One region of the Kluyvera georgiana genome, then DNA from elsewhere that is predicted to be linked to it. Evidence: predicted binding sites of a transcription regulator. Region 1 holds the regulator's gene; each other region holds the start of a gene.
What was found. Region 1 encodes PurR, which represses purine synthesis genes. Its sites were predicted from a motif close to CANGCAAACGTTTGCNTG; they were not measured.

Region 1 (6,144 bases):
CCAACCGTCCATATAACTTTCGCCAAGACCTAACGAACCTTCTTGTAAAACACGTTTGAAAAGACGCGGATTTCTGACTTGAATATCGCAGGAGGCATTGCCATTGATTTCAATACCTGCTCGGTTTAGCAGCTCGCTAACGATACGATACCAGTCGTCGTCCGGTACACTTACTTCTTCTATACACGATGAGCTCATAGCTTCTCCATCCCGACCTGATGATCAGAACCTTAAAACAGCGTAGACGCTTTTTACTGGTTTGTGAGAAATGTCACGAAAGATTCGTGAGCCTGCTATCCGACGTAGCACAGAGGAAGGGAAGAACCCCTTGCCGAAAACCAATCCATGGTTCAACGGGAAGCAATCCTGCTCCCGCCTAATATGTTCAATGTATATTAATTATGTGATGCCGATCCAGTATAGGACGCTAAGTGTATTGATTCAACTAAAAACTTAGCGCCCTAATCATTTCTTATGGCATTGATATGAGTGATGTTTAGGCGTGGGAACCCGCGTGCTCATTTTGAAGTTCAGCACGACGAGCGGATAGCTGCATGCGATAGCCCAGTCCCGCGAGAATCACGGTAACCAGCATCACGCTGGTGGTGGTGAGCAGTGGGGTGACAATCAGCGTTGAGACCGCCAGGCTTGCCAGGAAGCACAGCCCCAACTGCAACGTGTTCTGCAGCGCGGCTGCACGACCCGTCGCCTGTGGAAAAGGCTTCAGCGCCTGCGCAACGACAATCGGATAAATCGCGCCGTTGGCGGTCGCCATGATGCAGAAGGGAATCAACAGCGCGGTCAGGGAGACGCCTTCAGCGAGGCCGACAGCCCAGGTTCCGATGACGCTGAGCGCGAAGAGCACCAGCAGCCACGGTAACATTTGGCTACCCTGCCATTTTTGCAGCGCCGCGCGACAGCCATAGCCGCCAATCAGAAAGGCGATGGTTTGCGGTACATAGCTCAGACCAATCACCGTCGGGCTGTAGCCCATTTCATGCAGAATAAATGGCGAACCGGTCAGCCAGGCAAAAAAGCTGGCGGAGCAGGCGGCGTAAATCAGCACGTTGCCGCGGTAGTCCTTACTGCGCAGCAGACGAATAAACGTGAGCTTCTCTTCACTGGCGACATTTTTATTGTGGGCAGGCTTCAGACGCAGCGCTGGCAGCATCAATACCAGGGTAATGATGAACAGCGTCGCGAAGATGGCCTGCCAATCAAAGTGGGCCAGCAGCCAGCTGCCGAGCAGCGGCGCAAGCGCAGGCGACAGGCCGACCAGCGGCATAATGGTCGCAAAAATACGGTTGGTGCGATGAGCGGGATAATAGTCGGTGACCATGGCTTGCCAGGTCACCGCGGCGGCACAAACGCCAACCGCCTGTACGAAGCGCAGCACCAGCAGGGTGGTACCATCGCGGACCCACAGCATTCCAAGGCAGCCGATGGCAAAAATGGTCAAACCGCTCAGCAGGATCGGTTTTCGGCCATAGCGATCGGACAAGGGGCCCCACAGCAATTGCGCCACGGCGAAGCCCGCAAGGAACAGACTGAGACTTGCGCTGACGGCGGAAGCCGGCGTTTGCAGGTCTTGCTGAATGGCGGCAAACGCCGGTAGGTACATATCGGTCGCCAGAAAGCCCAGCACGCTCAGTCCCGCGAGCCAGACTAAAAATCCTTTCCCAGGTTGCATAAATCGCCCTTTTTATCGTAGTTCACACTGTGCCGCCGAGTGTAGAGAGTGCATTCGCGGTTGTGAAACGCTAATATTTGAGCCATGGATTCAAATTTTTTGTAGGCAGGAAATGTGGTCTGAATATTCGCTGGAAGTGGTGGATGCGGTTGCACGCAATGGTAGCTTTAGCGCCGCGGCACAGGAGCTACACCGGGTGCCCTCTGCGGTAAGCTATACGGTGCGACAGCTTGAAGAATGGCTGGCGGTGCCGTTGTTTGAGCGTCGCCATCGGGATGTTGAATTAACGCCCGCTGGAGCATGGTTCCTGAAAGAAGGCCGTTCTGTTATCAAAAAAATGCAGATCACCCGTCAGCAATGTCAGCAGATTGCTAACGGCTGGCGCGGCCAGCTGGCGATTGCTGTTGATAATATTGTCAAGCCACAGCGTACCCGCCAACTGATTGTCGATTTTTATCGCCACTTCAGCGACGTCGAACTGATTGTCTACCAGGAAGTCTTCAACGGCGTCTGGGACGCGCTGGCGGATGGTCGCGTGGAGCTGGCGATTGGCGCGACGCAGGCAATACCGGTAGGGGGGCGCTTTGCCTTTCGTGACATGGGGATGCTCAACTGGCACTGCGTGGTAGCCAGTTCACATCCGCTAGCAAAAATGGACGGGCCGCTGAGCGATGACGTGCTGCGCAACTGGCCGTCGCTGGTGCGGGAAGATACGTCGCGATCGCTACCCAAGCGAACGACCTGGCTGCTTGATAACCAGAAAAGGGTGGTGGTGCCGGACTGGTCGTCGTCGGAAACCTGTATTTCAGCAGGGCTCTGTGCGGCGATGGTCCCAGGGCATCTGGCGCAGCCGTGGCTGGAAACCGGGGAGTGGGTAGCGCTGGAACTGGAGAACCCGTTCCCGGATGCGGCCTGTTGTCTGACCTGGCAACAGAGCGAAGCGTCGCCGGCATTAAGCTGGCTGCTGGAGTATTTGGGAGATAGCGAAACGCTAAATGAAGAGTGGCTGCGGACGCCCCTTCAGGACGCCCACAGTTAACCCTTAACGACGGTAATCGCGATAAGGGCCGTCGGCCACGGAGCGTCGCTCGATCAGGCGCGGATGCACCTCAATCGACTGCGACTCTTCGCGCTTGCTGACGATGCGATCCATGAGCATGTTGAAGGCCGTCTCACCGAGCGAATCTTTCGGCTGATGGATGGTGGTCAGCGCCGGGGTAAAGAAACGAGAGTTACGCACGTTATCATACCCGATCAGCGAAATATCCTGCGGCACGCGCAGCCCCATCTCGTCGGCGGCGCAAAGCGCGCCCATCGCCATGATGTCGCCGCCGCAGAAGATTGCGGTAGGGCGCGGGTGCTGAGAGAGAATTTGCTGCATAGCGCGATAGCCAGACTCCGGCTCGAAGTCACCCTGGACTATCCAGTTTGCCGGAACATTGATTTGCGCTTCTTCCATGGCTTTCATAAAGCCGGCGAGGCGACCTGCACCGGTGTTACGCTCCAGCGGGCCTGGAATGACGCCAATATCGCGATGCCCGCGTTCAATCAAGTAACGACCAGCCATATAGCCGCCTTCGAAAGCATTATCGATGACCGAGTCGGTAAAGTCGGCTTTGGCTTCGCCCCAGTCCATCACCACCATTGGAATATGGCGATACTCTTCCAGCATTGAGAGCAGGGATTCCGGATATTCGGAACACATCACCAGCAGGCCATCAACGCGTTTTTGCGCCATCATTGACAGATAAGCACGCTGTTTCTCGAGGTTGTTCCATGCGTTGCCAAGAATCAGGGTATAGCCTTTCTGGAAGCAGTTTTTCTCAACGGCTTCGATAATCTCAGCAAAGTAGGCCGCTTCGCTGCTGGTTGCCAGCAAACCAATTGATTTGGTGTGGTTGACTTTCAGGCTACGGGCAACGGCGCTCGGTGAATAGTGCAGTTCTTTGATCGCTGCCCACACCGCTTCCCGCGTCTCTTCGGCGACAAAACGCGTTTTGTTAATTACATGTGATACGGTTGTAGTGGAAACGTTTGCGCGCTTCGCTACATCTTTAATTGTTGCCATTCCATCTCACTCCAGACCCTGGCCTGCCCCTGATAAACTCGAAACGAAAACGTTTGCCTTTATACACCCTGACGCAATTTTGTGGATTGCGGTTCGCCAGGAAAACGATACAGGACGACAGGAGGGGGTCAATGGCCGGTACGCTTATAAATAAGCGTCGAATTTTGACGTATCCGGACGCAAAGTGGAAGAGCAAAAACCAACATCCTGCTAAATCTGTGAAGATTTTTACGATTATCTGTGCAAAAATGAGTGAGCTCAGTTTTACTGTGGTCATAAAAAGGAGAAAAATTGATGAGTACCGAACTTAAGATGTCGCTCACCACGACCGTTATTGTGCTGGGTCTGATCGTCGCCGCTGGACTTACCGCTGTTCTGCATTAATTCTTCCATGAGGGGGCGCCCGCGCCCTCATGTCTGATTGTTATCAAATTAGCAATAATCTTTTGCTGTTTTGTACACTTCTGTTTTTCTGTGATTGATGTCATGCTTTTGCCCTAAATTGCCATGCCGCGTCTGTCGTGCGGCCACCTGGAGCTTTTGCATGAAAATCAATTTTCCCTTACTCGCGCTGGCCATTGGCGCTTTTGGCATAGGGACCACCGAATTCTCGCCGATGGGTTTACTGCCGGTCATTGCAAAGGGCGTTGACGTCTCGATTCCTGCTGCCGGTATGCTGATTAGCGCCTATGCGGTTGGGGTGATGGTCGGCGCGCCGCTGATGACGCTGCTGCTTTCTCATCGCGCGCGCCGTAACGCGCTGATCTTTCTGATGGCTATTTTTACGCTTGGCAACGTGCTATCGGCTATCTCGCCGGACTACACCACCTTAATGCTGTCGCGCATTATTACCAGCCTGAACCACGGCGCGTTCTTCGGCCTGGGGTCGGTTGTGGCGGCAAGCGTCGTGCCGAAGCATAAGCAGGCCAGCGCGGTCGCGACGATGTTTATGGGCCTGACGATCGCCAATATTGGCGGCGTACCGGCGGCAACCTGGCTGGGAGAAACAATTGGCTGGCGCATGTCGTTCCTGGCGACTGCAGGACTGGGAATTATCGCCATTATCGGTCTATGGTTGTCATTGCCGAAGGGCGGGGCGGGTGAAAAACCTGACGTGAAACGTGAATTGTCGGTGCTGGTGCGCCCACAGGTGCTTTCCGCACTGTTGACTACCGTACTCGGTGCTGGCGCGATGTTTACGCTCTACACCTATATTTCACCGGTGCTGCGCACGATCGCCGATGCGACGCCGGGCTTCATTACGTTGATGTTGGTGTTGATTGGCGTTGGGTTCTCTATCGGTAACTACCTCGGTGGCAAGTTTGCCGACCGCTCAGTCAGCGGCACGCTCAAGGGATTCCTGCTGTTGTTAATGGCAATCATGCTGGCCATTCCGTTCCTTGCGCAAACGCAGGTCGGCGCCGCGTTTAGCATGGTGGTGTGGGGGGCAGCAACCTTCGCCGTGGTACCACCGTTGCAGATGCGTGTTATGCGCGTCGCGCACGAAGCGCCGGGGCTGTCGTCCTCGGTCAATATTGGGGCGTTTAATCTTGGTAACGCATTAGGTGCGGTGGCCGGTGGCGCGGTGATTTCCGGCGGACTGGGCTACAGCTTTGTACCGGTGATGGGGGCGATTGTCGCCGCGCTGGCCCTGCTGGTGGTTTTCCTGAGCGGCCGTCGTCACGGTGAAGAGGCGTTCGCCAGCCAGTAAAACAAAAACGCAGAAGGCGTCACCTTCTGCGTCACTTAGTCACCCCCGCGAAGCGCTGCAACGCGGGGTTTTTTGCTGCTTACGCTGCCAGATTATCAGCGACGAATGCCCAGTTTACCAGAGCCCAGAAGTGCTCCAGATAGTTCGGACGCGCGTTGCGGTAGTCGATATAGTAAGCATGTTCCCACACGTCTACGGTCAGCAACGGCTTGGCGTCGGTCGTCAGCGGGGTGCCCGCGTTAGAGGTCGACACGATAGCCAGAGAACCGTCCGCTTTCTTCACAAGCCAGGTCCAGCCTGCGCCGAAGTTTTTCACTGCGGCATCGGTAAACTGCGCTTTGAATTCTGCGAAGCTGCCGAAGGATTTATTAATGGCTTCAGCGACAGCACCGGTCGGTTCGCCACCGGCATTTGGCGCCAGGCAGTGCCAGTAGAAAGTGTGGTTCCAGACCTGAGCGGCGTTATTGAACACGCCGCCTTCAGAAGAGCGCACGATCTCTTCCAGCGTTTTACCTTCAAACGCGGTGCCTTTGATCATGTTGTTCAGGTTGGTGACGTAAGTCTGGTGGTGTTTACCATAATGATACTCGAGCGTTTCCACGGAGATATGTGGAACAAGAGCGTCTTTGGCATACGGTAATGCAGGTAATTCGAACGACATTGCTACTCTCCTTT
Region 2 (6,144 bases), 1.5 Mb from region 1:
GTCGGCGTGACTGCCGGAGCTTCCGCGCCGGATATTCTGGTGCAGAACGTGATTGCCCGCCTGCAATCGTTGGGCGGCGGCGAAGCCATCACCCTTGAAGGCCGCGAAGAGAATATTGTTTTCGAAGTTCCGCGCGAGCTGCGTGTGGATGTTCGTGAAGTTGAATAAATTATTTCTCCCGCGAATGTGAAAAAATGCCAGGCTTAACGTCTGGCATTTTTTTAGGGAGAAATCATGCGTCTACCTATTTTTCTGGATACCGATCCCGGTATTGATGATGCGGCGGCGATTGCCGCTGCGCTCTTTGCCCCCGAGCTGGATCTTCAGCTGATGACCACCGTTGCCGGCAACGTCTCGGTCGAAAAAACCACCCGTAACGGTTTACAGCTCCTGCATTTCTGGGACGCCGATGTGCCACTCGCACAGGGAGCCGCCGCGCCGCTGGTGCGTCCGCTACGTGACGCTGCCTCGGTTCACGGCGAGTCGGGCATGGAAGGCTATGATTTTGTCGAGCACAACCGCCAGCCGCTGGCCAAACCGGCGTTCCAGGCGATTCGTGATGCGCTGATGCACGCGCCGCAGCCGATTACGCTGGTGGCTATCGGGCCGCTGACTAATATCGCACTGCTGCTGACTCAGTATCCTGAGTGTCGTTTTAATATCCGTCGCCTGGTGATCATGGGCGGCTCCGCCGGGCGCGGTAACTTTACGCCGAACGCCGAGTTCAATATCGCTATCGATCCGGAAGCCGCCGCGCTGGTGTTCCGCAGCGGTCTGGAGATTGTGATGTGCGGGCTGGATGTGACCAATCAGGCCGTGCTGACGCCGGAGTATCTGTCTACGCTTCCCGCGCTGAATAAGACCGGCATCATGCTTCACGCGCTGTTCAGCCACTATCGTAGCGGCAGTATGCAGAGCGGCCTGCGGATGCACGACCTCTGCGCGATTGCCTGGCTGGTCCGTCCGGACCTGTTTACGCTGCACAGCTGCTTTGTGGCGGTGGAAACCCAGGGGCAATATACCGCTGGCACCACCGTGGTGGATATTGAAGGGCGTCTGGGGCAGCCCGCCAACGCGCAGGTGGCGCTGGATCTTGATGTGGACGGTTTTCGTCAGTGGGTGGCGGAGGTCTTTGCCCGCGCGCCGTGATCAGGTGTTGTGTAGCGGTAGCTTCTCGCTGAGATAATCAATCATCGCCCGCATTCTGGCGGGCATATGTTGATTACGCGTCCACAGCAGCCACAGGTCGCCGCTGTAGTCGCTGATAAATTCCCATTCTGGCAGGACCTGGACGATCTCTCCGCTCGTAAGTGCCTCGCGGGCGGTAAAGAGCGGCAGGCTGCCGATGCCGAGGTTATTTTTCACCGCATCCAGACGCACACCGGTATGGTTGGCGGCGTAGCGGCCGCGAGTCTGAATGGTTTCCACACGCTCACCGCATCGAAACTTCCAGCGTGAATCCGCAGGGGTCTCGCCAAGGCTGATACAGCTATGCTCGCGAAGCGCCTGTGGGTGCTCGGGCGTACCGTGATCGCGTAAGTACGCGGGAGTCGCGCATAGCACATGGCTGACCGGCATCAGCGGTTTCCCGTACAGGCCCGGCGAGGGCGACTGGCTGATGCGCAGCGCAAGGTCGACGCCATCGTCGATTAAATCCATGTAGCGGTCTTCCAGCCGAAGACAGACATCCACCTGCGGGTAGCGTGCAAAGAATTCGGCCATCAGAGGATGAATGACAAACCGTCCCACCGCCTTGGGCACGCTGAGGGTCAGCTTACCCTGCGCGATGCTTTGTCGGCTGCTTCCCGAGTCGACGGCCATTTGCGCCGCATGCAGCATTTCCTGCGCGTGTGCATATACTATTTTGCCCGTTTCGCTGAGCGCCAGCTTGCGCGTCGTACGATGTAGCAGTTTGCTGCCCAGCGCCTTCTCGAGGCGTGAAGCGCTGCGGCTAATAGCGGAAGGCGTAGCGCCTGAGGCTTTGGCGGCGGCGGAGAAGCTCCCCTGGTCGATAATCAACACAAAGGTAGCAAGGTCGGGAAGAAGGTTAGGACTCATTTGTGCGTACCAGGCAAAGATGCATTGAACCAGCGCAGGATTATCGCCGTCAGTAAAGTGAATATACTCTTCCCATCAAGAGGAGAGCAATCATGATTGAACGTCTTTATTACACCTGCGATCGCACAGAAGGACAGGCTAACTTGCTGAGCTGCTCTGCTGAGCCGGATGGACGGTACGCGGTGGTGCTGGATAGAACCCTTTTTCACCCGCAGGGCGGCGGACAGCCTGCGGATGCGGGCTGGATTGATAACGAGCCGGTCGAAACAGTGCTCGCGCGCGGTGACGATGTGCTGCATATCGTGGCAAAACCGCTCCTCCCCGGCGTCGTGAACCTGCGCGTGGATGCTGCACAGCGCCAACTGCACGCCCGCCTGCACTCGGCAGGGCACCTTATCGGCCTGGCGGGTACCGCGTTCGGCTGGCTTCCGGTGAAAGCACACCATTGGCCCAATGAAGGACGCATTACTTTCGCCGCTGGCGGAAACGACACGCTGCCGGATGCGCCATCACTGCTGGCGAAAATCAACGCCTGGCAGGCGGAGGATCTTCCTCGCCGGGTGACATTCGACGGCGGTTTGCGCGAAGTCGGGTTCGGTGAGCTGCCCGCTTACCCTTGCGGCGGTACGCATGTTGCGCGTTTATCCGACATTGGGCAGGTGACGATTACCCAGGTGAAGATGAAAAAAGGGCAGATGATCGTTAACTACACGCTTGTGTCGTAAAACCGGGCTCGCGAAAGTCGCTATGCAGATTGGCTGGATTTTGTTCGGTTTTCCCATCGTTTTCCCATCTGCTCAACGCTTACTGAGCGAGTTTGACTTCTTTCCTGTGCTCCAGCAATGATTCATCCTGCGGGATGAATCATGTCTTTTACTGATATTCCCCTCTGTTTATCATTAAATTCTAATTATGGGCGTTTTCAGCTAGCGGCCTCCGGGCGCGCTGGTTACTCTGAAAACGGTTTACGCAATTTTTACAAAAGAGAATAGCTATGCATGAAGCACAAATCCGTGTCGCCATTGCCGGCGCCGGCGGGCGCATGGGACGGCAGTTAATTCAGGCCGCTGTGGCGATGGAAGGCGTTCAGCTCGGTGCTGCGCTGGAGCGTGAGGGCTCCTCTTTACTGGGCAGCGATGCCGGTGAGTTGGCTGGCGTGGGGAAAACCAACGTCATTGTCCAGAGTAGCCTTGAGGCGGTAAAAGATGATTTTGACGTCTTCATCGATTTTACCCGTCCGGAAGGCACGTTGACGCATCTGGCTTTTTGCCGTCAGCAGGGTAAAGGGATGGTGATTGGTACTACCGGCTTTGACGACGCCGGTAAACAGGCCATTCGCGAGGCGTCGCAAGAGATTGCGATCGTTTTCGCCGCAAACTTTAGCGTCGGCGTTAACGTCATGCTGAAGCTGCTGGAGAAAGCCGCGAAGGTGATGGGCGACTACACCGATATTGAAATTATTGAGGCGCACCACCGCCATAAAGTGGATGCTCCGTCAGGCACTGCGCTGGCAATGGGCGAGGCGATCGCCGGGGCGCTGGATAAAGATCTGAAAGACTGCGCGGTCTACTCGCGCGAAGGTTATACCGGTGAACGCGTGCCGGGCACGATTGGTTTTGCGACCGTACGTGCGGGCGACATTGTCGGCGAACACACTGCTATGTTTGCCGATATTGGCGAGCGCGTGGAGATAACGCATAAGGCTTCCAGCCGCATGACGTTTGCTAACGGTGCGGTAAGATCGGCATTGTGGCTTAAGACAAAGCAAAGTGGTCTTTTTGATATGCGTGATGTGCTGAATTTGAATGAACTATAAGAATTTATTACCCATCGTGATGTGGTTATTGTAGTCGTAATTATTTGATTACACAGGGCAATATTTTATTGCCCTTTATTTTATATGATCTTTGTCTTATTTTATTCTCAAGCCATTAATTTTCTATGTTATGTGTCTTAAATGTGTTGGTTAAATGTAAATTTTGACCATCTGGTCTACTTTTTAAGGCGCTGCGTCATGGTTTTACACTCTTCCTGCTCCGCAAGCGTTTTCTCCCATGAGTTAGTTTGTCTTTTTGGTGCCTGGAGACGGCTTGTTTCACCAGTGGCGCAAAATAATAATAAAAATTGTCCTTTGAGGTAGACTTTTGCCGAGGCTGTCACTAGAATGCCGCCGTTTGCCAGAAATTCATCGGTAAGCAGATTTGCATTGATTTGTGCCTTTGTTATGAATTAATATGCAAATAAAGCGAGTAAATATTCTCTGGAGGGTGTTTTGATTAAGTCAGCGCTATTGGTTCTGGAAGACGGAACCCAGTTTTACGGTCGGGCCATAGGGGCAACAGGTTCGGCGGTTGGGGAAGTCGTTTTCAATACTTCAATGACCGGTTATCAAGAAATCCTCACTGATCCTTCCTATTCTCGCCAAATCGTCACTCTTACTTATCCTCATATTGGTAATGTCGGCACCAATTCCGCCGATGAAGAGTCCTCTCAGGTTCACGCTCAGGGTCTGGTTATTCGCGACCTGCCGCTGATTGCCAGCAACTACCGCAACACCGAAGACCTCTCTTCTTACCTCAAGCGCCATAACATCGTGGCGATTGCCGATATCGATACCCGTAAGCTGACGCGACTGCTGCGCGAGAAGGGCGCTCAGAACGGCTGCATCATTGCAGGCGATAATCTGGATGCTACGCTGGCCTTAGAAAAAGCCAAAGCGTTCCCGGGCTTAAATGGGATGGACCTGGCAAAAGAAGTGACCACCGCTGAATCCTACAGCTGGACTCAGGGTAGCTGGACGCTGGCGGGTGACCTGCCGGAAGCGAAGTCTGCAGAAGAGCTGCCGTTCCACGTGGTGGCCTACGATTTTGGCGCCAAGCGCAACATCCTGCGCATGCTGGTGGATCGCGGCTGCCGCCTGACGGTGGTACCGGCGAAAACCTCCGCGGAAGATGTTCTGAAGATGAATCCGGACGGTATCTTCCTGTCTAACGGCCCTGGTGACCCGGCCCCGTGCGACTACGCCATCGAAGCGATTGAGAAATTCCTCCAGACCGATATTCCGGTATTTGGCATCTGCCTCGGCCATCAACTGTTGGCGCTGGCGAGCGGTGCGAAGACCATCAAGATGAAATTTGGTCACCACGGTGGTAACCACCCGGTGAAAGACATGGATAAGAATGTGGTGATGATTACCGCGCAGAACCACGGCTTTGCGGTGGATGAAGACTCGCTGCCAGCCAACCTGCGCGTGACCCACAAGTCCCTGTTCGACGGTACCCTGCAAGGGATTCACCGTACCGATAAACCGGCGTTCAGCTTCCAGGGCCACCCGGAGGCGAGCCCAGGCCCGCATGATGCGGCGCCGCTGTTCGACCACTTTATCGAGCTTATCGAGCAATACCGTCAGTCCGCGAAATAATCAGGAGTAATAAAAGCCATGCCAAAACGTACAGACATAAAAAGTATCCTGATTCTGGGCGCGGGCCCGATTGTTATCGGTCAGGCGTGTGAGTTTGACTACTCCGGCGCCCAGGCGTGTAAAGCGCTGCGCGAAGAGGGTTACCGCGTTATTCTGGTGAACTCTAACCCGGCAACCATTATGACCGACCCGGAAATGGCCGATGCGACCTACATCGAGCCGATCAACTGGGAAGTGGTACGCAAAATCATCGAAAAAGAGCGTCCGGATGCGGTTCTGCCAACCATGGGCGGCCAGACCGCGCTGAACTGCGCGCTGGAGCTGGAGCGTCAGGGCGTGCTGGAAGAGTTCGGCGTGACCATGATTGGCGCCACCGCTGATGCGATTGATAAAGCAGAAGACCGCCGTCGTTTCGACGTGGCGATGAAGAAAATCGGCCTCGACACCGCGCGTTCCGGTATCGCGCACACCATGGAAGAAGCGCTGGCGGTTGCCGCTGACGTGGGCTTCCCGTGCATCATCCGTCCATCTTTCACCATGGGCGGCACCGGCGGCGGTATCGCCTACAACCGTGAAGAGTTCGAAGAAATCTGCGAACGCGGCCTGGACCTCTCGCCAACCAACGAGCTGCTGATTGATGAATCGCTGATCGGCTGGAAAGAGTA
Region 3 (6,144 bases), 2.3 Mb from region 1:
TCGTTACCCAAAACCGCAGCGACAGGTGAATACCAGCCTGATTCTGGTGCCGGGAAGCATTCTGGACGATCGCGCGGTCGCGCATGGTGATGTGCGAACGCTAACCTATCACTCGACGGCGCTCAGTGCCGAACGCCGCGTTTATGTCTGGACGCCACCGGGATATACCGGCAGCGGCGAACCATTGCCGGTACTCTATTTCTACCATGGCTTCGGTGATACCGGGCTATCGGCGATTGACCAGGGGAGAATTCCGCAGATGATGGATAACCTGCTGGCCGAGGGCAAAATCAAGCCGATGCTGGTGGTCGTGCCGGATACGGAAACGGACGTACCAGAAGCGATTGCCGAGAACTTCCCGCCGCAGGATCGAAGGAAATCATTCTATCCGCTGAATGCGAAAGCGGCGGACAACGAGCTAATGCACGATATTATTCCGCTGATCGGCGAGCGCTTTAATGTCCGCAAGGATGCCGATGGCCGCGCGTTGGCAGGGCTATCGCAAGGCGGCTATCAGGCGCTGGTCTCCGGAATGAATCATCTCGACAGCTTTGGCTGGCTGGCCACCTTCAGCGGCGTGACAACCACAACGGTACCGAACGCTGGCGTTGAGGCACAGTTTAATCATCCGCAGGCCATCAATAAACAGCTGCGTAATTTCACCGTCGTTGTGGGGGAGAAAGATAACGTCACGGGGGCGGATATTGCGGGTCTTAAGAAAGAACTTGAACAGAAGGGGATTAAATTCGATTACACGGTCTATCCGGGATTGAATCACGAAATGGATGTGTGGCGTCCAGCTTACGCTACGTTTGTGCAGAAACTGTTTAAGTGACAGGTCGCCGGGTGAGGTGTTGAACGTAAATGCCGGATAGCGACGCTTTGCGCCTTATCCGGCCGACCAATGTTTCCCGGTACATACGTAGGCTCGATAAGCGTAGCGCCATCGGGCAATCACACAGACACCGTTATTGCGTAATATCCCAACCGCGGGCCTTCCACAGTGCCGGCAGCTCCGCCAGATCGGTAAACGTCGTCACCTTCGGGTGGTTAATCGGCTTATTGTGCGGATCGGCGCAGAAATAGAACACCTCCATCCCCGCATCAATACCCGACTGTGCGCCTGCGCTGGAGTCGTCCACGAGGATGCAGTTCTCGACGTTGACGTTCATCGCTTTTGCCGCGTGGTGCATCAGCGCCGGATCCGGCTTCCAGCGCTGGATATCGTAACCGCTAAACAGTTTGTCTTCGAAATAATGCAACATGCCCAGTTTGCCCAGCGAATGCTGCATTTTGCTGACCGGGCCGTTGGAAACGATGCACATCGGAATCGCTACGGAATCGACCAATGCGTTAGCCCCGGCAATCACCTCCAGCTCCGAGTCGAAAAGGCGTGCGACCTCGGCGCGATAAACCGGTTCTAAATCCGCCCGGGCAAGGTTCACTCCGTGCTCGGCGTTGATGATATCGATGATCTCGTAGAGCTTTACGCCCTTGAAACGTTTAAAAATCTCTTCCAGATCGAGCGTGATGCCAAATGTCTTGAACATGTGGACGTAGGCCCGTGAACAGATCACTTCGCTGTCGACCAGCGTACCGTCACAGTCGAAAAAAACCGCTTCAACTCCGGACATGTCATTTCCTTTTTAACAAGTTTAACGTTTACGTAATGCTGAATTGAGAGACGCAATCGTTGCCGTATAAGCAAAATCAATGAAAAAAAGTATCTCACAACCGCGCCTATTGTCGCATTTTGGTATAGGATAGCGACGAATTTTCCTTCCTTGTCTGCGGAAATTGATAATGAGTCAACAACACACCACCCCGGCTTCCGGCCAGGGGATACTGGAGCGCGTGTTTAAACTGCGCGAGCACGGCACGACGGCACGCACCGAAGTGATCGCCGGTTTCACCACCTTCCTGACGATGGTCTACATCGTGTTTGTAAACCCGCAAATTCTTGGCGTGGCCGGAATGGACACCAGCGCGGTGTTCGTGACCACCTGTCTGATTGCGGCGCTCGGCAGTATCCTGATGGGCGTATTTGCTAACCTGCCGGTGGCGCTGGCGCCAGCGATGGGTCTGAACGCCTTCTTCGCGTTCGTGGTTGTGCAGGCGATGGGCCTGCCGTGGCAGGTAGGGATGGGCGCCATTTTCTGGGGCGCTGTCGGCCTGCTGCTGTTGACCATTTTCCGCGTCCGCTACTGGATGATTGCCAATATCCCCGTGAGCCTGCGCGTCGGTATCACCAGCGGTATCGGTCTGTTCATCGGCATGATGGGCCTGAAAAATGCTGGCGTGATTGTCGCAAACCAGGACACGCTGGTTTCCATTGGTAACCTGACTTCACACAGCGTGCTGCTGGGCGTGCTGGGCTTCTTTATTATCGCCATTCTGGCTTCGCGCAATATTCACGCGGCGGTGTTGGTCTCTATCATCGTGACCACCCTGCTGGGCTGGATGCTGGGCGATGTGCATTACAGCGGTATTGTCTCCGCGCCGCCGAGCATTACTACCGTCGTGGGCCATGTCGATTTGGCCGGGTCGTTTAACCTTGGTCTGGCGGGCGTTATCTTCTCCTTCATGCTGGTAAACCTGTTCGACTCCTCCGGTACCCTGATCGGCGTGACCGATAAAGCGGGCCTGGCGGATGCGAAAGGTAAGTTCCCGCGCATGAAGCAGGCGCTGTTTGTCGATAGCGTCTCCTCGGTAGCCGGTTCCTTTATCGGTACCTCTTCCGTGACGGCCTACATCGAATCTTCCTCCGGCGTTTCCGTGGGCGGTCGTACCGGCCTGACGGCGGTTGTCGTGGGTATTCTGTTCCTGTTGGTGATTTTCCTGTCGCCGCTGGCGGGCATGGTGCCGGGCTACGCAGCCGCGGGCGCGCTGATCTACGTTGGGGTGCTGATGACCTCCAGCCTGTCACGCGTGAAGTGGGATGACCTGACCGAAGCCGTTCCGGCGTTTATTACCGCCGTGATGATGCCGTTCAGCTTCTCCATTACCGAAGGTATCGCGCTGGGCTTTATCTCTTACTGCGTGATGAAAATCGGTACCGGTCGTTTCCGCGACCTCAGCCCGTGCGTGATTGTTGTCGCACTGCTGTTCGTGCTGAAGATTGTGTTTATTGACGCACACTGATGAAATAAACCCTCGCCCATCGGGCGAGGGTTTTAAAGAACTTACGCTTTAACACGCTGAATATACTCGCCAAATGCGGTCAGCTGACCGGTCAAATGATCTAACGTTCCCTGCTCAATCACTTCGCCCAGCTGCGGGTCGACTTTGTTCTGAATCACGCCGCCCATAAACTCCGGCTTGTTCATCACCATCGCATCGAGGAACACCAGAATCTGACGCAGGTGATACTGGCAGCGCGCGCCGCCGATTGCGCCCATTGAGCTGGTCTGAATCAACACCGGTTTACCTGCCAGCGGCTGGTCCGGCAGACGCGACAGCCAATCGATGGCGTTCTTTAACCCGCCCGGAACGGAATAGTTATATTCAGGGGTGACGATGACCACGCCATCGGCCTGGCGAATTTGCTCAGCCAGCGCTTCCACGCTCTGCGGGAAGCCTTCATCTTGCTGGAGATCGGCATCGTACAGCGGAATATCGCCAATTGACGGCAGCGCGGAAACGCTCATGCCCGCCGGGGCGATCTTAGGCAGGGTGCGTGCCACCATGCCGTTGAATGAACCTTTGCGCAGGCTTCCCAATAACGTAACTACTTTCAACGTTTCTGACATGACTACTCCTTTGCATCATGAGGCTGTTTTCCAGCCGAATCAGTTGAGTATAAGCGCTTTCTCTGCCGGTAGGCTGGTGAATCTCATCAACCTTGCTGCCGGTTCGTTGGCCCGCGTCTGCGCGTCGGGCAAGCTGCGCCAGCCGTATTTACCGTCGAACTCCCACACCTTCAGCTTTTCAATCGCCGGCGAGGCGCATAGTGACCATACCAGCACGTCTTCCGCATCGCAGATAGCTTCGAGATGATCGGTATTGGCCGAACGCAGGCGACCGGAACCCGGCAGTAGCTGGAGCATTTGCGGAGAATCGTGGTTCACGTCGCCGGACATTTTGAGCACGCTCTGGCGCAGCGTAATCAGCTGGGCTCGCGCTTCATGTGGGTCGTTTTGGTTGTTGATCCACAGATTTTCATTGCTGGTAAAACGGTAGTTTTCCATGATGGTGGCCTGCGGGGTGTTGCGCAGTACGCGCAGCAACTCCATATCGAGGCCGCAGTGCCCTTCGGTGGTCAGCGCGACGCCGACGATATTACCCGCATAGGCAATGGAAAAATCAGGCAGATGGCTATCTTTGAAGTACGGTTTGCCCTCATCAGGCGTGACAATTTCCGGTAATTCACTGATGCCGTAAAGCATAAACAGCAGCTCGGCGAGCAGCGCGCGCGAAGCCAGGTAGCGCGTACGGCGATGGGCCGGCAGCTGGCGTGCGATGTTATGACTGGTGGAGGACAACCGTACCGATAGTAGATGCCCGTCCTTAAGGATCCCTCTTGCAAAGTGCGTCGCCATTTTTCGCTCCGTGATTAATGGACTGTGGTGATGAGGAGAGTATCATTTACGACACTGATGATCAGGTTTTACTGCCTAAAAATGCGATTGAAAAGGGGTATTACGAGACTTTTACACTTTCCCCTAACTGAAATGGACTATTTTTACGAATAATCAATCAGGAAACAGCGAGATATAAGGCTTTAAGCGTTTCGCGCAGCCAAATTATTTTCGGGTTGTGACTATTTCGTTTATGCCAGAGTAGGGTAAACGGCACCTGCAGTTTATCTCGTTGCGCAGCATCGAAGGGGAGAGGACGAGCGACCAGCGGTAGCTGATGAAGCTGATTATAATACCGGCAGTAGCGCGGTGCGGTGGCTAGCATATTGTGATCCGGCTGAGCGGCCATAAACAGCGACTGTTCGAACCCCGGCAGGCTCAGGGCGATATTGCGCTCACGTCCCATTTCCTGTAGCACATCATCCAGCGCCCAGGTATCACTCTGTTCCCAGCAGATGCTGATGTGCGGATAGCGTAGAAACGTCTCCAGATTCCACTCTTCCTGTAGCGCGGGATGATCCTCGCGCAGCCACACCCATGGCAAATCGGTAAACAGTACCTCATAGTCGATCGACAGCGGCAGCAGGCTTAGCAGCTCGCGGGATTGTGGATGGCTTTCGCGTCCGGTGAAGCCGATATCCACTTCGCCGCGAATGATGGCATCCAGGGAATCATAGTCCCAGCTACGGACTTTGATCGTTGCCTGGGGATAACGTTGATAGATCTGTCTGGAGAGTGCGTTGAACATGATCATGATCAGCGGCGACTCGGCCACCAGATCGAACTTCAGCCCGCGCGGCGTTTCATGATGCGGCTTATCGAGTAGCTGATTGCCCATCTGCATCCACTCCGCCAGGCTCTGCTCCATGCTGAACATCAGCGGTGTAGGCGCCAGCCCTAGCGGGGTGTTCACAAACAGCGGATCGTCGAACCAGGCCCTCAGCTTTGCCAGCGACTTGCTCACCGCCGACGGCGTGACGTTCATCCGTTTGGCGGTTTTGGTGACGCTGCGCTCCTGCATCAGGAGCTGCAGGCAGAGCAGTAGATTAAGATCGAGACTGGTGAGCGATTTCTTCATGAGCAGGCGCGGACCGGTTAGGGGCAACTGAGATAATCAGCATGATGCTCACTATGCTACAGCCAATCAGAATCCCGATCAGCATATTCAGCGCATCAAGACCGAGGATAGCCGCCAGCCAAATCCACAGCGACGAACCGCAAACCTGCGCAATACCCAGCGCAGAGCTGGCGACGCCTGCGCGCAGCGAGAACGGACCTAGCGCCTGGCTCATCGCCACGCCGAAACCGACCGAGAATCCGGCACAAATGAAGGTCAGCCCAAAAAGGATGAATGCATGGGTTGTGGCGAGGATTAACACAATGCCTGCGGCCAGGAACAGCGCTTGTGAGGTGAGCATCAGGGTGCGGGGTTTAAACAGGCTCAGAGCGAACGGCGTAGAGAACGAGACCGCCATGCTGATACCTGCGGTCATTGCCATGGTTGTCGCGTATTCGCCGCGGTCGAAACCCATCACTTCCATCAGCAGCACCGGAGACGTATTCACGA
Region 4 (6,144 bases), 1.4 Mb from region 1:
TGATAATGATGGTCAACGCCCGCTAAGTGTTTTTAGGCAGGAAGGTTTGCAGATAAGGAACAATTTTCTCTATCGAAGTCTGAAATATTCCGTTCTGAATCCAGTACAGCGTATTATCACCGGGGCGTAAATTAAAAGCGGTGATATAGGCGTCAGCGGCAAGCCGATTCTCACCTTTCATTTCGTAGACTTTTCCCAGCACCACATAATTAAGCCATGACATTTCCAGCTCAATGCTTTTATTAATAGCCTCGTACGCGTTATCAATACTGCCTTTGCCTAACGCATCAATTGCCTGAATACGATATAATACTGCGCTATTTTTCAGTTCCGGCATATTGGCCACATGTTCTAATTCATGGCTTAACGACACCAGCTGGCTGCTATCAAACGGTTGCTGAGAATGGCGCAAGACATCCACCATCGCTTTCTGGGCATAGCCATAGGCGAAATCGGGCGATAGCTTAATAATACTATCGAGCATGCTGCTCGCCTTGGTTAAAGACGGCGCATCGCCCTGGGAAATTAATAACAGCGCCTGATAGAACTGCGCGAGTGACATCGGATGGGGCATATCCAGATGGGCCAGCATGGTTTGCATCTGTGCTGGCCATGGCTGCGTCAGCGCGGTAGAAAGGCTGTCAAAAAGATCGCGCTGAATAGACACCAGGTTTCCGTCGGTGACGAAATAACGCTTATCAAGCATCTTTGAACTGTCGGCGTTATCCACTAACAGTACCGACATAAAGCACTGTTGGGCGCGGTAGTGACGTTGGTTGACGAAGCTGATGGTCAGCGTTTTCCCTGAACTGCTGGGCTCATTGACGTTGTAGTTGGTTTTGTCATGCACCATAAAGGTGGAATAGGTATTCAGCGAGGTGGTAATCAGCGTTCCCAGCCCAATCGCGTAGGCCTGTTGCGATACCCAGTTATTGCACGATGCGCCCGGCTCAAAGCGTACGTCGATGTCGCGCGGGTTCAGCAACAGGTGCGAGCGGGTGATCTGCGGATGGGGACGAATAACGGTCAGTAACACCATCGCTATTAGCACGCCCAAAGAGAGCAGGAAGGCGATCTGAGTCCAGACGTTGGAATACCAGCGGCGTTCCGCAGTGAGTCGCGGGGCCACAGGGGCGTTTGCCGGAGCATGAGTGACCGTAGGAGCAGGCGAGACGACCGGCGTCTCAGGTGTTTGATTCTCTTCTCTTTCATCAAGCCACGTGACTTCAGCCGTCAGCTGATAGCCGCGTTTGGGTACGGTGATGATGTATTCGATGTGCCCATCGTCGCCGTCACGCAGCGATTTGCGTAGTTCAGAAATGCTCTGGGTGACCACATGACTGGTCACGATGTTACGCATCCAGATGTTATCGATCAGTTCATCACGGCTCAGTACTTGTCCTGGATGTTGGGCAAAGTACATCAGCAGATCGATTAATCGCGGTTCCAGAGTGAGCTGTCGGCCTGCACGGCTGATTTGATTAATAGAAGGCGTGATCAGCCATTCGCCAACGCGTACAACCGGTTGTTGCATATAAATGAATCGCCAAAGGATAAAAAATGGGACAGGAGATTAATCATAACACAACTCGCTGTGCGGTTTTTTGACCTTGCAGAGCGTAGGATGGAGGAGGAAGACGGGCAAAACATGCCCGTCTGGAAAGAAAAGATTACAACACTTTATGCGGTCCGAAGCATTCATAGTGAATACGATCGCTGCTGACGCCCAGCGCCACTAACTGTTTGGCCGCGTGCTGCATAAAGGCCACAGGACCACAGAGGTAGAACTGCATCTGTGGGTTCTGTAGATTCGCGGCCAGTGGTTCCAGCGCCATGAGCCCTTCGCTATCAAACGCGGCGGCCTGGCGGTCTGCCTCGGTTGGCGCGCGATACCACAGGTGCGATGTGAAGTGCGGCAGCTCCGCGCCCAGCGCGTTGACTTCATCAGCAAAGGCGTGAACCTCGCCGTTTTCCGCCGCGTGGAACCAGTTCACCTGCGCCGGATGGCGACTTTTCGCCAGGGTGTCGAGCATTGCCAGCATGGGGGTCTGGCCGACGCCGCCGGAAATCAGGGTCACCGGCGTTTGTGGTTCAACATTGAGGAAGAAGTCGCCTGCCGGCGCGACCAGATGAACAATATCCCCCTCTTTTGCCACGTTATGCAGCCAGTTTGACACCTGACCGCCGTTTTCGCGCTTCACCGCAATGCGGTAACCCCTGCCATCTGCCTTGCGGGTCAGTGAATACTGACGAATTTCCTGAAACTCAAAGCCCTCGGGCTTCAGCCATACCGCCAGATACTGGCCCGGTTGGTAATCCGCTACCGGCTGGCCGTCTACCGGCTCCATTTCAAAGCTGGCGATCAGCGCGCTACGCGGGGTTTTCTTCACGATACGGAAGGCGCGAGTACCTTCCCAACCTCCTGTTTTGCTGGCGTTGTCCTGATAAATTTCCGCTTCACGATTGATAAACACGCCCGCCAGTACCCCGTAGGCTTTACCCCATGCATCCAGCACTTCCTGGCCCGGGCTGAACATTTCGTCCAGCGTCGCCAGCAGATGCGCGCCGACAATATTGTATTGCTCCGGCTTGATCTGGAAGCTGGTGTGCTTCTGGGCGATTTTCTCCACCGCCGGCAGCAGGGCAGGCAGGTTTTCAATATTGCTGGCGTAGGCGGCAATAGCATTGAACAGCGCTTCACGCTGGTCGCCGTTGCGCTGGTTGCTCATATTGAAAATCTCTTTCAGCTCCGGATTATGGGTAAACATCCGGTCGTAAAAGTGGGCGGTGAGCTTCGGGCCGGTCTCTACCAGCAGCGGGATCGTGGCTTTAACGGTGGCGATAGTATGAGCATCAAGCATGGCAGGTCTTCCTTTCGTATTATCAATTGTTGCATGTTAAATGCATCTTATAAAAATAACCCTGCTATGTAAATGGTTCTTTGTAATAATGCGTTGCTGACGTTACAACGTGAATTATTTGCATCACAATCCTGAAAAGAAATCCATTTGCGCCCTGAAGCGCTTTATTGCTCAATCCCTTGTGTGGCTTGAAGGTAAACGTTTGCGTAATTTCGTTTGTCAAGACCTGTTATCACAGAACTAATCAGTTATACTGTGGGCCGTTGTCCAACAGGACTGCCTTTTTCAGGTCAAAATTTTATTGTTAGCTGAGTCAGGAGATGCGGATGTTAAAGCGTGAAATGAACATTGCCGATTATGATGCCGAACTGTGGCAGGCTATGGAGCAAGAAAAAGTACGTCAGGAAGAGCACATTGAACTGATCGCCTCCGAAAACTACACCAGCCCGCGCGTCATGCAGGCGCAGGGTTCTCAGCTGACCAACAAATACGCTGAAGGTTATCCGGGCAAGCGCTACTACGGCGGCTGCGAATACGTTGATGTCGTTGAGCAGTTGGCTATCGACCGCGCGAAAGAACTGTTCGGCGCCGACTACGCTAACGTGCAGCCGCACTCCGGTTCTCAGGCTAACTTCGCTGTTTACACCGCGCTGCTGCAGCCGGGCGATACCGTTCTGGGTATGAACCTGGCGCAGGGCGGCCACCTGACTCACGGCTCCCCGGTTAACTTCTCCGGTAAACTGTACAACATCGTCCCTTACGGTATTGATGAGTCCGGTAAAATTGACTACGACGAGATGGCTAAGCTGGCCAAAGAGCACAAGCCGAAGATGATTATCGGTGGCTTCTCTGCCTACTCCGGCGTGGTTGACTGGGCAAAAATGCGTGAAATCGCTGACAGCATCGGCGCATACCTGTTCGTCGACATGGCGCACGTGGCGGGCCTGATTGCCGCTGACGTGTACCCGAACCCGGTTCCGCACGCTCACGTTGTTACCACCACCACCCACAAAACCCTGGCGGGTCCGCGCGGCGGCCTGATCCTGGCGAAGGGCGGCGATGAAGAACTGTACAAAAAACTGAACTCTGCCGTGTTCCCAAGCGCGCAGGGCGGCCCGCTGATGCACGTGATTGCCGGTAAAGCGGTGGCGCTGAAAGAAGCGATGGAGCCGGAATTCAAAGTCTACCAGCAGCAGGTTGCGAAAAACGCCAAAGCGATGGTGGAAGTGTTCCTGAACCGCGGCTACAAAGTGGTTTCCGGCGGGACCGAGAACCACCTGTTCCTGCTGGACCTGGTTGATAAGAACCTGACCGGTAAAGAAGCTGACGCAGCCCTGGGCCGCGCCAACATCACCGTGAACAAAAACAGCGTCCCGAACGATCCGAAGAGCCCTTTCGTGACCTCCGGTATCCGTATCGGTTCCCCGGCTGTCACTCGTCGCGGCTTCAAAGAAGCGGAAGTGAAAGAGCTGGCTGGCTGGATGTGCGACGTGCTGGACAACATCAATGATGAAGCCACCATTGAACGCGTGAAAGCGAAAGTACTGGATATCTGTGCACGCTTCCCGGTTTACGCGTAAGCGTTGATCGTGTGATGTGAAAAAGGCCGCGAATGCGGCCTTTTTTTATGCCCGATGGCGCTACGCTTATCGGTCCTACTCGTAGGCCTGATAAGGCGAAGCCGCCATCAGGCAAACCCTCAGCGCTTATCTAACGAGATTTTGCCCGGCCCGACGATCGCCAGCTGCAGGAACGCCCCCGAGATACTGATGTTCTTGTAGAAGTTAATCATATTTGGCATCACCGCATCGCCGGTCATGTTCCAGTAGTGGTGCCCAATCACCGCCGTCCCCAGCGTATAGAACAGAAAGATCACCGCCAGCGGACGCGTAAAGAACCCTAGAATCACCAGAATAACGGCGGGAACTTCCATCACGATCGCGATGATGGCCGCCAGCGCCGGCATTGGTGTACCGATGGAAGCCATATACTGCACCGTGCCATCGTAGTGGAGCATTTTGGGATAGCCGGAGAGAATAAACAGCAGCACGATAGCGATACGGGCAACCAGCAGCAGCAGATCGCGCGAAGCGCCAAAGTCGAGATAGCGAAGCGAGTTCATGGCAGTTCCTTTGTGTAAGTACGTTTGATTTAAACGTAATACACAATTTTGTGGCCTGCCACACGGGGGCGAAAAATCAGTAGATTGGATGGTGCTTCGGTATGGCCCCTTCACCGCATTGATAAGAAGGGGCCGTCGTGCGCACCTGCTATAGCGACTTTAACGGTACGCTTTCATCACAAAGCGCGTCTTCACTGACTACGCGTCCCGACTGAATCAGCTTACGCAGCACGCGCACTTCGCGCCCGTTGTTGAGTGCTACCGCGCCGGCCAGCGCGCCTTCACGTAGCTGGAGCCAAATGGCTTTTCTGTCGCCCGGTTCACCACGACATAACCAGTTTTCTCCCTGCATTTCGCCAACAAACTGCAGGTTATCGCTGTGTTGATCGGTCCAGAACCAGCCCGGCGTGGCTTCCGGCAGGGGTAAACCGAGCATGGCGGCGGCGACGACCTGCGCCTGGAAGTTGGCATTTTCCCAGCTTTCTATGCGCCTTAAGGAGCCGTCCGGCTGGCGAGTGAGCGCCACATCTCCCGCGGCGAAAATCGCCGGGTCGGCGGTCGTGCAGGCGGCATCGACGATAATTCCGTTAGCGGTTTCCAGCCCCGCCTCGCGGGCCAGTGCATCGTTGGCCACGATACCGATACCGTAAACCACGGTATCAGCCTGTAGCGTTTCGCCATTTTGCAGGGTGAGTGAGATAAACTCGCCCGCTTCGGCGTGCTCAATGGCGCTGTTGAGCAACACCCGCACGCCGGCTAACTGATGGCGAGCCAGCAAATAATCGCGTACCGGAGCCGGGGCATTGCGGCCCATCACCGTTGACGCCAGTTCGACCACCGTCACCCGGCAGCCGCGCTGGGTGGCGCTGGCCGCCAGTTCGAGGCCAATGGTGCCCGCGCCGACGATGACCACCGACTTCCCCGGCTGTAGCGCAGCCCGGAGACGCTCGGCATCTCCCGCATGACGTAGGGTAAAACAGCGCTCGCCCAGCGCATCCAGCAGCGGTAGCGGCCTGGCGGCGGCCCCGGTAGCCAGCAGCAGCTGAGTCCAGCGGTAGGTTTGCCCATCGGCGAGCGTTAACGTGCGGGTTGCGCGATCGATCTCGCGAAGCGTCACGCCCAGATGCAACTGCACGTTGTGTTCCTGCCACCAGCTGGCGG

Region 2: a site for PurR is predicted at 4,222-4,239, ahead of carA (glutamine-hydrolyzing carbamoyl-phosphate synthase small subunit). Genes of this name have one in related genera too.
Region 3: a site for PurR is predicted at 1,684-1,701, ahead of ABTW00_RS23425 (NCS2 family permease). Genes of this name have one in related genera too.
Region 4: a site for PurR is predicted at 3,053-3,070, ahead of glyA (serine hydroxymethyltransferase). Genes of this name have one in related genera too.

Annotation. Positions count from the first base shown of each region.
Region 1 covers NZ_CP158865.1:2,630,198-2,636,341, reverse strand. Annotated here, with positions in the region: gene cfa (cyclopropane fatty acyl phospholipid synthase) at 1-198, opposite strand, end outside; gene punC (purine nucleoside transporter PunC) at 497-1,690, opposite strand; gene punR (DNA-binding transcriptional activator PunR) at 1,803-2,729, shown strand; gene purR (HTH-type transcriptional repressor PurR) at 2,733-3,758, opposite strand; gene ABTW00_RS12460 (YnhF family membrane protein) at 4,053-4,142, shown strand; gene ABTW00_RS12455 (MFS transporter) at 4,303-5,469, shown strand; gene sodB (superoxide dismutase [Fe]) at 5,549-6,130, opposite strand.
Region 2 covers NZ_CP158865.1:4,162,397-4,168,540, reverse strand. Annotated here, with positions in the region: gene ispH (4-hydroxy-3-methylbut-2-enyl diphosphate reductase) at 1-168, shown strand, start outside; gene rihC (ribonucleoside hydrolase RihC) at 235-1,149, shown strand; gene ABTW00_RS19785 (LysR family transcriptional regulator) at 1,150-2,058, opposite strand; gene ABTW00_RS19780 (alanyl-tRNA editing protein) at 2,151-2,783, shown strand; gene dapB (4-hydroxy-tetrahydrodipicolinate reductase) at 3,053-3,874, shown strand; gene carA (glutamine-hydrolyzing carbamoyl-phosphate synthase small subunit) at 4,331-5,479, shown strand; gene carB (carbamoyl-phosphate synthase large subunit) at 5,498-6,144, shown strand, end outside.
Region 3 covers NZ_CP158865.1:4,960,542-4,966,685, forward strand. Annotated here, with positions in the region: gene ABTW00_RS23415 (alpha/beta hydrolase-fold protein) at 1-835, shown strand, start outside; gene yieH (6-phosphogluconate phosphatase) at 969-1,634, opposite strand; gene ABTW00_RS23425 (NCS2 family permease) at 1,804-3,141, shown strand; gene ABTW00_RS23430 (NADPH-dependent FMN reductase) at 3,183-3,749, opposite strand; gene ABTW00_RS23435 (4'-phosphopantetheinyl transferase family protein) at 3,789-4,538, opposite strand; gene yidZ (HTH-type transcriptional regulator YidZ) at 4,696-5,655, opposite strand; gene ABTW00_RS23445 (MFS transporter) at 5,624-6,144, opposite strand, start outside.
Region 4 covers NZ_CP158865.1:1,257,447-1,263,590, forward strand. Annotated here, with positions in the region: gene cadC (lysine decarboxylation/transport transcriptional activator CadC) at 23-1,534, opposite strand; gene hmpA (NO-inducible flavohemoprotein) at 1,671-2,861, opposite strand; gene glyA (serine hydroxymethyltransferase) at 3,188-4,441, shown strand; gene ABTW00_RS06025 (DoxX family protein) at 4,561-4,983, opposite strand; gene hcaD (phenylpropionate dioxygenase ferredoxin reductase subunit) at 5,132-6,144, opposite strand, start outside.